Regions from separate parts of the Moritella sp. 28 genome, predicted to be linked through region 2. Evidence: predicted binding sites of a transcription regulator. Region 2 holds the regulator's gene; the other holds the start of a gene.
The links. The regulator MetJ, encoded in region 2, represses methionine synthesis genes. The targets are predictions, from matches to a motif close to TAGACGTCTAGACGTCTA.

Region 1 (8,452 bases), 160 kb from region 2:
GAATAATGTGCAGCCCTTCACTGCCACCAGCTATGCCATGGTTTATGGTTGTATTGCCTTGTTATTGATTATTTTAGTCCGTGGCATTTCGTTTGAATTTACCATGAGCACGCAATATATTGGCAGTTTATTATATCTGGCCATTCCAGCATCGGTTCTTGGTTTTACTTTTTATCTTATCCTAGTCGATCGTTTAGGTGCCAGTAACGCCGCTTATATTTTAGTTATCACTCCGGTTGTAGCCTTAAGTGTTTCTGCGGTATTTGAAGATTATCACTGGACGCTATATTCAACGCTGGGACTGGGACTGGTGATATTAGGCAATGTATTAACCCAACGTAAAAAATCGTTGCTAGTACGTACTAAAGTACAATCATTACAGCCGCATTAATCATTACAGCTAAATGTATTAACAATACTTTATAAAAATGCCCGTATCGTTAATTAACGATACGGGCATTTTTTGTAATCAGTATGTAACGTTAATCGGGCGAATACCCTAAGTTAGGCCCTAACCAACGTTCGGCTTCTTCGAGCGTCATGTTTTTACGTTCTGCGTAGTCTTTCACTTGGTCTTCTTGAATCGATGCAACCGCGAAGTAACGTGATTCAGGATGGGAGAATATCCAGCCTGATACCGCCGCACCCGGCCACATTGCATAAGAAGAAGTTAGCTTCATACCTATGCTCTCTGGGTCAAGTAATTCCCAAATAGTGCCTTTCTCCGTATGTTCAGGACAGGCTGCATAACCCGGTGCCGGACGAATACCTTGGTATTTTTCACGGATCAGGTCATCGTTGTTCCACTCTTCCGTTGGTGTGAAACCCCACTCTTCTTTACGTACTAATTCATGCAGGCGTTCAGCCATTGCTTCAGCTAGACGGTCACACACAGATTGAACGAGAATAGCGTTGTAATCATCTTCAATACCTTTGAAGTAATTCGCAACGTCATCTTCACCGATACCGCCCGTTACTGCAAATGCACCCACATAATCGAATTTACCAGAATCTTTAGGTGCTACGAAGTCCGCTAAACAATTATTATATTGACCAGGTTTCTTTTTAGTTTGCTGACGTAGATGCTCAAGTTTGGTTAATACCTGTGATCGCGTTTCATCGGTATACACTTCAATGGTATCGTCATTTACGGTATTCGCAGGGAATAGACCAATCACACCGTTAACAGCAATTTTATAATCGTCAGGCACGCCTTCAAGCCCTGCACCACCTTCTTCTAAACGGTCAAGCATGTCGTTAGCATCATTGAATAAACGCGTCGCTTCTTCACCCACAACTTCATCCGTAAGAATACGTGGATATTTACCCGCCAGAGTCCAAGTCATGAAGAACGGTGTCCAATCAATGTATTTCCGCAATTCCGCAATCGAGTAACTAATATATTTCTGCACACCTAATGTTTTTGGTTCTGGCGGCGTATAGTTAACCCAATCAATTGGTGCTTTATTTGCACGTGCAACATCAAGTGTAACTGGTGCACTGCGTGGTCGTTTACGGGCATGTTGTTCACGGGCAGTGTCGTACTCTTTCGCCATCCTAGCGACGAGTTCAGGTTTTTTGGTTTCTGACAATAACGCCGAAACCACACCAACTGCGCGTGATGCATTAGAAACATAGATAACTGGTTCGTCATAATTTTGCTCAATCTTAACCGCGGTATGGGCTTTCGATGTTGTCGCGCCACCAATCAGAATTGGTAGTTTTAACCCTTTACGTTTACATTCTTTAGCAACGTGTACCATTTCATCTAGTGACGGCGTAATCAGTCCTGATAAACCAATGATGTCGCAGTTTTCATCCACTGCTTTTTTCAAAATATCATCACAAGATACCATGACGCCCATATCGACAATTTCATAGTTATTACACTGCAGTACAACCCCTACAATATTTTTACCGATATCATGCACATCACCTTTTACCGTGGCCAATAATACTTTACCGTTTGAAGAACCTTTCTGTTTTGATGCTTCAATGAAAGGGTTTAAGTAAGCCACTGCACGTTTCATTACCCGCGCAGATTTGACCACCTGAGGTAAGAACATTTTACCAGCACCAAATAAGTCGCCAACTGCATTCATGCCATCCATTAACGGACCTTCGATTACTTCGATCGGCAGTGTCGCTTGCTGACGTGCTTCTTCAGTATCTTCATCAATAAATTCAGTGATACCTTTAATCAATGCATGCTCTAAACGTTTCTTAACATCAAAGCTACGCCACTCCTGTGTTTCAGCTTCCACTTCAACACCGGAATCACGGTACTTATCTGCAATATCGAGTAGCGCTTCCGTTGCATTATCATTGCGGTTAAGGATCACATCTTCGACCGCATCGAGCAGTTCTTTTGGCAGGTCATCATAAATAGCTAATTGCCCCGCATTCACAATCCCCATATCCATACCTTCACGAATACAGTAATACAAGAACACCGCATGGATAGCTTCACGTAACGGGTTGTTACCACGGAACGAGAAAGATACGTTAGAAACACCACCAGAAATCATGGCATGGGGTAACTCACGTTTAATGTCTTTAACGGCTTCGATGAAGTCAACCGCATAGTTATTATGTTCTTCAATACCCGTTGCAACAGCAAAAATATTTGGATCAAAGATAATATCTTCTGGTGGATAATCTAACTCATGAACCAAGATGTTGTAAGAGCGCTTACAAATCTCAAACTTACGCTCTTGGGTATCCGCCTGACCATCTTCATCAAAGGCCATCACGATCATTGCTGCGCCATAACGACGAATCAATGTCGCTTGGCGACGGAAATTTTCTTCGCCCTCTTTCAGTGAAATCGAGTTAACAATAGCTTTACCCTGAACGCACTTCAGACCAGCTTCGAGAATCTCCCACTTAGATGAATCAACCATGATTGGTACTTTCGAAATTTCAGGTTCTGAAGCAACAAGATTTAAAAAACGCTCCATACAGTGCAACGAATCCAGCATACCTTCATCCATATTGATGTCGATAATCTGTGCACCTGCTTCTACTTGCTGCTGGGCAACATGTAGTGCTTCGTCATAATTTTCTTCTTTAATCAGCCGCTTAAAACGTGCCGACCCTGTTACGTTGGTACGTTCACCGACGTTAATAAACAGGCTGTCTTTGGTAATAATTAATGGCTCTAGACCACTAAGACGACAAGCGACTTCGATTTCAGGTAATTGACGCGGCTTAACACCTTCAACAGCATCAGCCATAGCTTTAATGTGTTCTGGTGTGGTACCACAACAACCGCCAACCATATTTAAGAAACCGGCTTCAGCCCATTCCTTAATGTGTACAGCCATGTCTTCAGGGCTCAAATCATATTCACCGAACGCATTTGGTAAACCCGCATTCGGATGGGCTGTTACATAGCTTTCTGAAATGCGTGAGAGTTCATCAACGTATTGACGTAGCTCATCAGGCCCTAATGCACAGTTAAGACCAAAAGTGATCGGCTCTGCATGGCGTAATGAATTATAAAATGCTTCTGTCGTTTGACCCGTCAGTGTACGACCCGAGGCATCTGTAATAGTGCCAGAGATCATAATCGGCAATTCGTAACCGAGTTCTTCGTATACTGTTTTCACCGCAAATACAGCTGCTTTGGCATTCAAGGTATCAAAAATAGTTTCGATAAGAATCATATCTGAACCGCCTTCGATTAAGGCTTTGGTTGATTCGATATAGGCTTCAACCATGAGGTCAAATGAAGTATTACGGAAAGCGGGATCATTTACATCAGGAGAAATAGAACAAGTACGGTTTGTTGGCCCTAATACACCAGCAACAAAACGTGGACGGTCAGGGTTTTCTGCAGTTTTATCATCGGCAACTTGACGTGCGATACGTGCTGCTTCGCGGTTAATCTCTGCCGATAATGATTCCATATCATAATCAGCCATCGCGATAGTAGTGGCATTAAACGTATTGGTTTCAAGAATATCGGCACCCGCATCGAGGTACTCTTTATGAATGTCAGCAATGAGCTGTGGCTTACTTAATACCAATAAATCATTGTTACCTTTGACGTCGCAATGCCAGTCAGCAAAGCGTTCACCACGATAATCTATTTCTTCTAATTTATAGTCTTGGATCATCGTCCCCATGCCGCCATCGATGAGCATGATACGTTTTTTTAATTGCTGTTCCAGTTGCTGTTTATTTTTTATAGTAGCCACAAGATCCCTCGTTTAATTTACTGCAGACCCAGTCCTGAGTCTTATTATTTGATACATCTCTAACGTCTATAGATCATTGCATTTATAGATCATTTAAGTCATATGGCGTTTGTTGATAAACATAATAGTTTAACCAGTTGCTATAGAGCAGATTACCATGACTACGCCAAGTAACACGAGGAGCATTTTCAGCATCATTACCTTCATAGTAATTCGCCGGTATTCCGGCTTCAACGCCTTCGGCAATATCACGCATATATTCTTGGTGTAAAGTATCTGCACTGTATTCTGGATGACCCGTTACAAATACCTGACGGAAATCTTTGGATGCAGCTAAATACACACCCGTTTCATCATTCGCCGCTAAGATATTTAGATCTGTACCTGCAAACATCTCTTCAGAAAAGTTGGCATAACGCGACATCGGCACGGAAAATTCATCATCAAACCCGCGCACTAATGGATTATGACGGTGGAACGTTTGCTGTGGATAGACACCAGAAAATTTATTCTCATGGACTTTTTTATCAATGCCATGCAAGACTTTTAATGCCGCTTGTGCAGCCCAGCATAAGAACAGGGTGGATACCACGTGAGTTTTCGACCAGTTAATGATCTCTTCGATTTGTGGCCAATACACGACTTCATCATGACCAACTAAGCCTAATGGCGCACCTGTGATGATCAAACCATCGTAATTATTATGACGAATACGTTCAAAATCGTGATAGAACTCATCAATATGTTCCTGGGGGGTATTCTTAGAGGCACGATAATCAATCCGCAATAACTCTACATTTACTTGCAGTGGCGTATTTGATAATAACCGTAGAATTTGATTTTCAGTCTCAATTTTCTTCGGCATAAGGTTAAGAACAACAACCTGCAGCGGTCTAATTTCTTGCTTGGTTGCTCGTGACTCTAGCATCACAAAAATATTTTCATTACCTAATATTTCCGCAGCCGGAAGCCCGTCTTTAATTCTAATCGGCATTATTCCCATCCTTAAGTAATACATTAGCCATCCAGAAGTCTAACCTATTTGTGTAACCTTTGTAAGTGTTACAACAAATTTAATCCCGCATTACAGAGTTTACAATCTAAGTCGAAGTAAAATCCTGACCTCAAATTCAGTTTAGGTTGACCATAAAAATGTTTATGTATAGGATCGCCAACTTGTAAGGAGCTAAGCATATTTTAAATGGATACCTCCCCCAAATTTCGTTAACTTAAAGGGTTCGCAATAATGCTAACTTATATCTATTTAATCGCGATAACTGCCGAAGCGATGTCGGGTGCATTGATGGCGGGTCGCCGTAATATGGACATCTTCGGCGTGGCTGTGATCGCGTTTGTTACTGCGCTTGGTGGTGGTACAGTCCGTGATCTGTTATTGGGTAATTTTCCAATATCTTGGACCCAACACCCCCACTATGTCTATATCACCATATGCGCAGGTTTGTTTACTATTCTGATAGCTAAGCACATGAATCATTTACGCCGTTTATTCTTAGTACTTGATGCGGTAGGCTTGATAGCATTTACCATTATTGGTTGTAATGTAGCGATGAAACTCGGTTATCACCCAACCGTGATTATTATGGCGGGTATGATAACGGGTATTTGTGGCGGGGTAATACGCGATCTACTCTGTAATCGTACCCCGGTGGTATTCTGTAAAGAGATCTACGCGGGTATCTCATTATTAGTCGCGGTACTTTATCTGGGCTTAGAAACGTTTGGTATTGACCACAATATCAATCTTATTGTGGCCTTCTGCCTCGGTGTATCACTGCGCCTATGTGCTATTTATCAGAAATGGTCATTACCAACATTTAGCTACACATCGGAAGAGTGGGATTAACGCTGACTAAAGAATTCTAACCAGGCTTGGAGTATGATCTCAAAATCCTCCAAGCCACAAACTGCTACAGTTTCCGCATCATAAAAATTCATATCGTCATCTAGCTCTTCGCCAGTATCAATTAACTCCGAATTCATACAAGCACAGACATCTTCTTGCGTCATGGTTAATGTCATCTCATCACCAACTAAACGGTACTCTTGTTTTTTACGTGCTTTTAATAAATCAACTTCCGCTTGAATCAACGCAATAGTGGCCTTATCCGTACCTAAAGTGCCTTGGATCCAACTACCTAATGCCGTCTGTTCCATTGATATGATGACGCGGTATGTATCTGTAAGGGTATCTTTTCGAAATTCAAAATCCACGGTTATGCCTGCTTCTTATTAGTTAATAAATATAATAGCTGTTCAGCGCTGGAGTGTAACAAAAAACAACCGAAACAAAAACGGCTCCCTATCGAGGGAGCCGTTTCATTATTATTTTATCTATTTCTGTTTAATTAACAGTTCAGCATCCAGGATGGTACGCGTTAATTATACTGCTTCTTGAACAATCACTTCGTTCGCTTTCTCAATGTAAGAAGCAATTTGATCGAAGTTTAAGTAACGGTATGTATCCGCTGCTGTTGCATCAATTTCAGAAGCCAGTTCCATGTACTCAGCAACTGTTGGGATCTTACCTTTAATCGCCGCTACTGCAGCAACTTCAGCAGAACTGAGGTAAACGTTAGCGCCATTACCTAAACGGTTCGGGAAGTTACGTGTTGAAGTAGAAACAACCGTCGTATTATCGCCTACACGTGCTTGGTTACCCATACACAGTGAACAACCAGGCATTTCTGTACGAGCGCCCGCTTTACCGAAGATTGAGTAGTAACCTTCATCACTTAATTGTGCGGCATCCATACGCGTTGGTGGTGTTACCCACATACGTGTTGGTAAAGTACCACTGAATTTCTCAAGTAGTTTACCAGCTGCACGGAAGTGACCGATGTTAGTCATACATGAACCAACAAATACTTCGTCAATTTCAACACCAGCAACATCTGTTAATAATTTAACGTCATCAGGGTCGTTTGGACAAGCTAGGATAGGCTCTTTAACGTCAGCTAGATCGATTTCGATGATCTCAGCGTATTCTGCATCCGCGTCAGCTTCAAGTAATTGTGGATCTGCGATCCATGCTTTCATTTCAGCTACACGGCGAGCAATCGTCTTCGGATCGCCGTAACCTTCAGCAATCATCCAGTTTAACATCACGATGTTAGACTCTAGATATTCAATGATTGGCGCTTCATTAAGCTTGATTGAACAACCTGCAGCAGAACGCTCTGCTGATGCATCTGATAATTCGAATGCTTGCTCAACTTTCAGCTCTGGTAGACCTTCAATTTCAAGTACACGACCAGAGAACGCATTGATTTTACCCGCTTTCTCAACAGTCAGTAGCCCTTGTTGAATCGCATAGTAAGGGATAGCATTAACTAGGTCACGTAGTGTGATACCAGGTTGTAGTTCACCTTTAAAGCGTACTAAAATAGATTCAGGCATATCCAATGGCATAACACCAGTTGCTGCTGCAAATGCAACAAGACCAGAACCAGCAGGGAAAGAAATACCTAATGGGAAACGTGTATGTGAATCACCACCAGTACCAACTGTATCTGGTAATAACATACGGTTTAACCATGAGTGAATAACACCATCACCTGGACGTAAAGAAACACCCGCACGATTACGAATAAAATCAGGTAGTGTATGATGCGTTTGCACATCTACAGGTTTCGGATAAGCAGCTGTATGACAGAAAGACTGCATCACTAAATCAGCAGAGAAACCAAGACAGGCTAAATCTTTTAGCTCATCACGTGTCATCGGACCCGTAGTATCTTGAGAACCAACAGTTGTCATTTTTGGTTCGCAATATTGGTTAGGACGTACGCCTGCAACCCCACATGCTTTACCAACCATTTTCTGTGCTAAAGTATAGCCCTTGCTTGAAGCGGCAACATCTTCAGGTAAACGGAATACCGTTGAATCTTCTAGACCTAGTGCAGTACGTGCACGTGCAGTCAAACCACGACCAATAATAAGTGGGATACGGCCACCAGCACGTACTTCGTCAAGAATCACATCTGTTTTGATTTTAAATTCAGTGATAGTCGCGCCAGTTTCGTTCGCTTTAACAACACCTTCGTATGGGAAGATATCGATAACGTCACCAGTATTTAAGCTAGTTACATCAAACTCTAATGGCAACGCTCCAGAATCTTCCATGGTGTTGAAGAAAATAGGCGCAATTTTAGAACCAATACAAATACCACCACCACGTTTGTTCGGTACGAATGGGATATCATCCCCCATGCACCATAACACAGAGTTAG
Region 2 (8,452 bases):
TGTGCATCCAATTAGGCACTTTTACATTGGTCAGTTTTGAAAACTTACATAAGGTTTTATAATTTGATACTGGTAAAATACCCGGCACGATCTCTTTATCAATACCGACTGCCGCACAACGGTCTCGGAAGCGTAAAAAACTCTCGGTATCAAAAAAGAACTGTGAAATAGCACGATCAGCACCGGCATCAATCTTATCTTTTAGCGCGAGCAGATCTGCTTGCGCATTTTTTGCTTCGGGGTGAACTTCTGGATAGGCGGCAACTGAGATATCAAAATCATTTACCTCTTTTAATAAAGCAACTAAGTCAGCTGCATACATATCAGGCTGATTCAAGCCCGGTGGTAAATCACCACGTAAAGCCACGATATTACGAATACCGTTGTCCCAGTAATCTGTTGCAATCTGCTTTAGCTCTTTGCGATTAGCGTCAATACAAGTGAGGTGTGGTGCAGCAATCAAGCCTGTTTCATGCTTAATTTGTTTAATAATGTTATGAGTACGATCACGAGTACCGGAATTAGCACCGTATGTCACAGACACAAATTTAGGGTCTAACGCTTTTAAACGATTAATTGACTCCCATAAAGTAGACGTCATCGCTGGAGAGTTGGGCGGGAAAAATTCAAATGAAACGTTAATATCACGTCCCAATTCAGAAACACTTTGATTCAATACTTCAATATTTTGTGCGTTGTGAAAACTCATACTTTATTCCCTTAAGATGTTTAGACGTCCATACCTCTTTACGTCTCAATCATCACAAGTTTGGTGGATAAAGTCAACGCACATAATTCATCTTAAACATGAATTATATGCGCATTGGTTTTCGACAGAGGAGAATGTAAAAATTAACGCGCGAACAACTTACATAATTGGAAAAGATCAGATTGAATAGCACCCGCAGTCACATCTCTGCCAGCACCAGGGCCTTGGATCACTAATGGGTTATGGCGATACCAGTGACTATTAATTGAAAAAATATTATCACACGGCAATAAGTTGGCAAATGGATGGGTTGGTTCTAAGAACTCTAACCCAACCTGCGCCCCTTCTTTACAACTAAAACTAGCGACATAGCGTAATACTAAGCCCTGCTTTTTGGCTTTATTAAACATATGTAATATTTTGTCATCGAGTGCTTCGCAATGTTCTAAAAACTCGTCCACTTTAAATGCCATTAGATCTTCTGATACCAATGACTCGAGTTTAATATCGCCAAGATCCATCTCATAGCCCGCTTCACGGCTTAGAATAAGCAGTTTGCGCTGTACGTCCTTACCCGATAAATCTTCACGAGGGTCAGGTTCCGTTAGCCCTTGATGCCAAGCTTGTTCCACTAATTCCGAGAACGCAATTTTACCATCATATTGTTGAAACAACCAAGATAAGGTACCAGAGAAAATACCGCTAACAGCTGTCACTTGATCACCACTGTGTTGCAGCATATCCATAGATGATTGGATCGGTAACCCTGCGCCAACCGTGGCGTTGTATAACCAATAGCTTTCATTATCACTAAAGCTCTGCTTAACCCGATTATAAAATTCACTGCTCGCCGCGCCAGCGAATTTATTTGCTGAAATCAGATGGAAACCGTGTTGGGCAAATTCAGGATAATAATAGCTGATAGCTTCACTGGCGGTAATATCGATAATCACCAGTTCATCAAACGGGTGCAATGCGAGATTAGATAATAACTGTTCCCATACAAACGATTCGGGTTGGAAGTCATCAAGTACCGTCGCAGCATCCAGACCATTGAAGTCTAATACCCCGCCCTGAGAGCCATATACACCGCATAAACACAGTTCGACATTTTGTTGTTCGGGTACTTTATGCATTTGCTCCGCAAACAGAGATAGCCAACCAGCACCGATATTTCCTTTACCAAACAGCACCACACCAATGCGTCTTGGCTGCTTAAATAACGCCGTATGTAACTCTTTCAATAACGGCTCTAACACCACTTTCTGCAGAACGGCACAGATACTTAAATGGTTTTCACCTGTCTGTACAAATGTCAGATTATGCTCTGAAATTAATTGATAAAACTGATGTGATTGCAACGCATTATCGGTTACACCAGAACCCACTAGCGCCACCATACAAAAACCACTCACATGCTCAATGGCTTTTACATTAGATTGCTGCTGTTTATATGTTGCTAATGCAGTAAGTGCAAACTCAACAATTTCAGCGGTATAACCAAATCTAACCATATAATCCGTCGGACGGCGTTTGATACAGATAGGAGAGAGTTGCTGCTGTGCTAACAATGCAATTAACTGATTATATTGTTGCTGGTAATCTGCATCATGATTAAACTCAACATCCACTAAATGTAGATCATCAATCGAGGTGACAATTTTAGCCCCTTTACCTTTTGGTAAACGACGGTGGATCTGAGTTGACCCCTCATCAGGGGTATAACTGCAACGTAACTGCACATGCTGTTTACTCTCGACAACAGGTTGTAATGTACGCGCATGTAATACGGGAGAGCCTAAACGCGCGAGCTCAGCCGCTTCATAAAGTGATAATTTAGTTTGCAGTTCAGCATCTTTTACACGACGTGGGTCGGCACTAAATACCCCCGCAACATCGCTCCAAATAGTGGTTTGATCAGCATCTACTAATGCAGCTAACAAGGTCGCAGAATAATCAGAGCCATTTCGCCCCAATGTCACAGTACGCTGTTGTGTATCTGCAGCAATAAAACCGGTCACGACAACGCGATTAGTCAGGGTCGCTAAACACGAGTCTAATTTTTGGCGAGACACCATTTCATCAACCACAGGTTGCGCGGCTAATTCAGTTGTTAAAAACAAGCGAGAATCTAAATCATTAGCTGGTAGTTCGCTTTGACTCAGTAAAGCTGCTAATAATCGTGCGGACCACACCTCACCATGCGCTAAAATTTGGTTTTTAGCATACACATCAAGGGTAGTTTCTAATAAATGGCCTATAGTATGAATATCATCTTGCAATGCAGAAGTGAGTTGTGTGCATAAGGCACCTTCTAATAGTTCTGTAACTAACTTAGTTTGATACTCGCATGTCGCAATAAGACGTTCCGATGCAGCTTGATCACCGTCTTCGGCTAATTGTAATAATTCTAATAATTGATTGGTGGTCTTGCCCGCTGCAGAAACGACAATAAGATCGCGTGCTTTGGTGTGTTGGCTAATTATCGTCAATACTCGACGATAACAGGTAGCATCAGCTAAACTACTGCCACCAAATTTATGAATACTGCGCTTAATTGCGTCCATGCGTTCTCCCGAACTTAATATCGAATTAATATATTTCCAGTAACTCAAAACATACACTATTAGGCTACAACAGGTCAATAGACGTCTAGAGCTCTTTACATACTGATTGCCAATAATCAAATTCAAAGGTAGACTTATTACTTATTCATAAATAATAATTTACGCAAAGGTCAAAAATGACGAAGTGGAACGGCGAGTATATTAGCCCCTATGCAGAGCATGGGAAAAAGAGTGAACAGGTTAAAAAAATTACTGTTTCAATTCCTTTGAAAGTATTAAAAGTACTGACAGATGAAAGAACTCGCCGTCAGATTAATAATCAACGACATGCAACCAACAGTGAGTTGTTGTGTGAGGCATTTTTACATGCTTACACAGGTCAACCATTACCTGCCGATGAAGATTTAACAAAAGACAAACCAGACAGTATCCCTGAAGAAGCTCGGGCACAAATGTTAGCGCTGGGTATCAATATCGATGATTATTTAGAACAAGATGATTAGTCACTAACTAACGAATGCTAAATAAAGAACGTCTGAAAATAAAACAGGCCCACCTTTTATAAAACAGGCCCCAATTATAGGAGCCTGTTTTGATTTAACCTATATACAATGCGCTATCTAGCTCGCATTGTTGCTAATACCTTAAAGTGAAATCTAAAAACTAAAAGGAGCCGCGCGGCCTTTTTTCTTTTTCTCAACCGGTTTCGGTTCAGCTACTTTCACTTGTTTAGCTTCAGATTTTTTCTTTTTCTTCTTTTCAGGCTGCTCCCAGATACCTTCAGGGATGCTGTCGACAACAGGCTTAGCAACTGGTGTTGGTGCAATAAATTCGGGTTCAACAGCAACATCTTGCTCAACAGTATTGTTTCCTGTGAAATAGTCTTCAGTAACATCGTTTTCTGTAATATATGTTGCTACAGAATCAGACTCTAAAGCCGCAGGGTCCACAAATTCTTCTTCATCAGTAATATCGTACTCTGCAAGTTCTTCCGCAGACATGACTTGATAAGCTTCACCATTAAAACCAATGATATCGCCAAACATGATCTTTTTACGTTTGCGTGTTTCAACTTCACCATTCACATACACATAGCCGTCTGCAATATAGTTCTTCGCTTCACTGCCCGAGGTCACTAAATTTTCGATTTTTAAGATCTTATATAATTCAATCGGTTCTTCAGCGACAACAACAGGGATAACTTCAATTTCATATTCTTCAGACATGGGAACCTTAAATGTGGGCAAATAGCGAGTCTTTATACAAGTATAAGATTAGAAATGCAAACGCCAAATAAGTTAAATTAGTCATCCAAACGACAATAAAAATATCGGACATGCATATAGCAAAAGAATACCACCTAAATATAAGAGGTGGTATTCTGGATTGTAGTGATATGTCGTACAACAATTCAATGTTGATACATTAAGTTATTATAGTGGTGAATAACTATGAGTGTTCACTTCGATTTCGGCATCTTTTACAATACTCATGTCTTTAATCTGCTTTAATTTTTCGAGCAAATCGATTTTTTCATTAAAAGTGATAATGAAGAAACGCTCACCCACAGTAAGGATGTCTGCGTTATCAAATGATAACGCAGTATCAGGGTCTATCATTTCAACCAAAATAGATCCTGTTAACATCCCTGATTCTCCATTGTCCAATGCTTGCATTTCCTGCCCTGCGTATAAAGTCGCTATATCACTATTCTCTTCAGAGAATGTGTATGACGTAGGACTTACCGGAGAAAATTTGAAGCCACTACTTTCAATGACGATATTATCATTTATGTTTGACGGAGACGGTACCGTAGAAAGCGTTAATTCGTTTTTATTATAGGTAATTATATTCGCATTAGATAATGAGCTACATAAAAGTAATGTAAATATAAACATGTGTGCTAATTTTATTCTCATCATATATCCCTTAGTGGCCATAAATACGAATAGCAACATTATTAAGTGCGCCATTTTCTATATTATTACTTAGTGTGATTTTCTGTATGCACTTAGTTTCATCTGGCTTTCCATGTTCAGTACAGTTATTAAGGGCTTCTTCGTCATGAAACATGCGGTCCCCCAGTCCACCCATCTGAGGCAGAACTTTGTAGTAGGTGAAATCACCTCTATTCGTATCTGTCACTTTGATGGTCCAATTACCTTCCGAGCTTTCACCGAAAAATGCATGACTGAGTAATACCGTATTATCGAATTTTGCATTAGTCTCAGTGACTAGGCTTCTTGGTGTAAATATCATGGAATGTGTTCCGGATGGAGATATAACCTCAATGGCTATATCGCTATTACGCGCATGATTTATCCCTACTTTTAATTGCACTGCTTCAATCGTCATCTGTTGTACTATATATACTTTCTTTTTAACACCACTATTACCTTCTGGTATGGTAGAGCTTGACAGGTCGTTTGGATTAACAAAAGCAGTCTCTTTTAATTCAGGTAATAAGGTATAATTATTTGCTGCCATTTGAACTGCCGCAGTAGCATCAAGTAAGCCAAATCCGTACCAGTTATGAAAGTGATAGCCAGCCTTATTTGTTACCCAACCAGGCTCTGCTACGAACTTAGTATCTTCGCCTTCATTCGTAATTGTTATAGGTGTAAAGTCCTTATCAATTTTCTTTGCAGTCTTAGCCATAATATAGCGTACATCTCGCCAAGTCAGCTCAGTATTAACGCCAAATATTAATGCCGCTACGCCTGACGCAACGGGTGCGGCTCCAGATGTACCACCGAATGATCCTGTGTAATTGCAGTTTTCCTTAATAGATGGATAACCGTTTTCACAACCAGTTGTGTCTGTCGTAACCTCACCGACTGATGCCGATGCAAATACCGCAGCGCCTACAGATGAATAAGGATATAAAGGATGTAATGGATCATTCTGTATCCCTGAAATTAGAGTGTTATAAAAACTCGAGTTATTGACACTTACACCCGCATTATTCGCTGTTAATTCAGGTTTAGATTTATCTGCTGCATATTCACTATAATTTATGAATTTAAAATCACGGGTATAAACACTTTTAAATGAATTTCCTGCAGCTTTTATAAGTAAAACACCACATCCATCATTATTTTTTTTAGTGGCGCTTTTAAGGAGAGCCTCTCTCGCACGAAAAGGTATTGTGTTGGAAGACCTTAATTCCCCCCAATAATGACCATAGCTTTGGTTTATCACTAATGCATCTAGAGACCGTGAGCCTCCATGACTCTCAATCCAACTTTTTTGAGTTTGTACCTTAGTCCAGTTCAGACCAAATAGCTTTGCTGAAGGAGCGACACCTCGTCCACCGATACCATTAAATCCCGTTTCAGCAATAAGACCCGCAGCGGATGTACCATGATCACCACGCCCTTTTTTATCTGGTTCAGAGGTGGGGTCATTATTTTTAGTTAAAAAATTCCATGATTTACCAGTCAGTATATTGTCTTTAAGATCTTCATGACCAATATCTAACCCTGAATCTACAACAGCGACGTTGACACCGTCTCCGGTGACACCTTGTTGATGTAAAAGACCAATATTAATATCTCGATGAGGGGTACCAGACGATAATGCATCTTCTCCTGTATTATTTAAATGCCATTGTTGGGCATATAAAGGATCAGATTGCGATTGCTCATCAGCGATTTGCGTCATGAAGGTTATATTGGTTTTTGTAGAGCTCATACCGTCAGAAACAACGATTGGAAGAGTGATTGCTTTAGAGTAATTCAGAGTGTTTTTATATGTAAATTGACCACTTGGATCTATTGAAAATTCAATATAACTAGGCTTATCGAAAGTGTTTTCAATAGAGAAATTTAATTTATCGCCCTCTTTATCTGTTGCCTTTATTTGATTATTAATTGTTTGACCGGAAGATGAAAATTCCGTATTCCCTTCTATTACAGGTGCTGTATTGTGTCTTTGATTAACCACAAATGTAAACGTTGCTGTATCGCGATTAACATCATCGGTAACCGATACCGTTACCTCATCACGGCCATGAAAATAACCTGCTGGCGCATACGTTAATCTTCCTGATGGTGTTAAACTCGCCGTGCCGTGTATGCTCGGATTTGTTATCGACCATTTAAGGTTTTTTATACCTGCCAGATTCAGATTGGCAGTATAGCTTTCTCCCTGATTCAACGTTATTGTTTTATCTGAGATTGAAATAAACGTCTTTTCTTTTTGTATCACCTCAAAAGTAATAATCGCAGTAACGGGGTTTACATCATCGGTAACCGATACCGTTATCGTATCAGTCCCAAAAAAGTCAGATTTCGGCGCATACGCTAATCTTCCTGATGGTGTTAACGTCGCCAAGCCATGTATGCTCTGATTTGTTATCGACCATTTAAAATCTTTTGTCTCTGTCGTATTGAGGTCTCCACTATAACGCTCCCCCTGATTCAACGTTATTGTTTTATCTGAAATTGAAATAAACGTCTTTTCTTTTTGTATCACCTCAAAAGTAATAATCGCAGTAACGGGGTTTACATCATCGGTAACCGATACCGATACCGTTATCGTATCAGTCCCAAAAAAGTCAGATTTCGGCGCATACGCTAATCTTCCTGATGGTGTTAGCGTCGCCAAGCCATGTATGCTCTGATTTGTTATCGACCATTTAAAATCTTTTGTCTCTGTCGTATTGAGGTCTCCACTATAACGCTCCCCCTGATTCAACGTTATTGTTTTATCTGAAATTGAAATAAACGTCTTTTCTTTTTGTATCACCTCAAAAGTAATAATCGCAGTAACGGGGTTTACATCATCGGTAACCGATACCGATACCGTTATCGTATCAGTCCCAAAAAAGTCAGATTTCGGCGCATACGCTAATCTTCCTGATGGTGTTAGCGTCGCCAAGCCATGTATGCTCTGATTTGTTATCGACCATTTAAAATCTTTTGTCTCTGTCGTATTGAGGTCTCCACTATAACGCTCCCCCTGATTCAACGTTATTGTTTTATCTGAAATTGAAATAGTCCCATTGTTTGAACTTGAGTGAGTACCATTGTCTACAGTGGTAGTTCCATTGTTTGAACTTGAGTGAGTACCACTGTCTACAGTGGTTGACTCATCTGAACCGCATGCGGTTAATAACATTGGAAAACAAAAAACTAAACTTTTGATTAATTTATTCAAAAAACTCTCCATAATT

Region 1: the regulator MetJ is predicted to act here: its motif matches at 5,221-5,238, upstream of metA (homoserine O-succinyltransferase).

What each region holds. Positions count from the first base shown of each region.
Region 1 is NZ_CP056121.1:299,758-308,209, reverse strand. It holds gene HWV02_RS01415 (DMT family transporter) at 1-391, shown strand, start outside; gene metH (methionine synthase) at 483-4,202, opposite strand; gene metA (homoserine O-succinyltransferase) at 4,285-5,196, opposite strand; gene HWV02_RS01400 (trimeric intracellular cation channel family protein) at 5,449-6,066, shown strand; gene HWV02_RS01395 (YacL family protein) at 6,063-6,434, opposite strand; gene acnB (bifunctional aconitate hydratase 2/2-methylisocitrate dehydratase) at 6,603-8,452, opposite strand, start outside.
Region 2 is NZ_CP056121.1:135,374-143,825, reverse strand. It holds gene metF (methylenetetrahydrofolate reductase) at 1-709, opposite strand, end outside; gene HWV02_RS00620 (bifunctional aspartate kinase/homoserine dehydrogenase II) at 853-3,276, opposite strand; gene metJ (met regulon transcriptional regulator MetJ) at 3,453-3,779, shown strand; gene HWV02_RS00610 (RNA-binding S4 domain-containing protein) at 3,933-4,502, opposite strand; gene HWV02_RS00605 (hypothetical protein) at 4,710-5,198, opposite strand; gene HWV02_RS00600 (Ig-like domain-containing protein) at 5,206-8,436, opposite strand.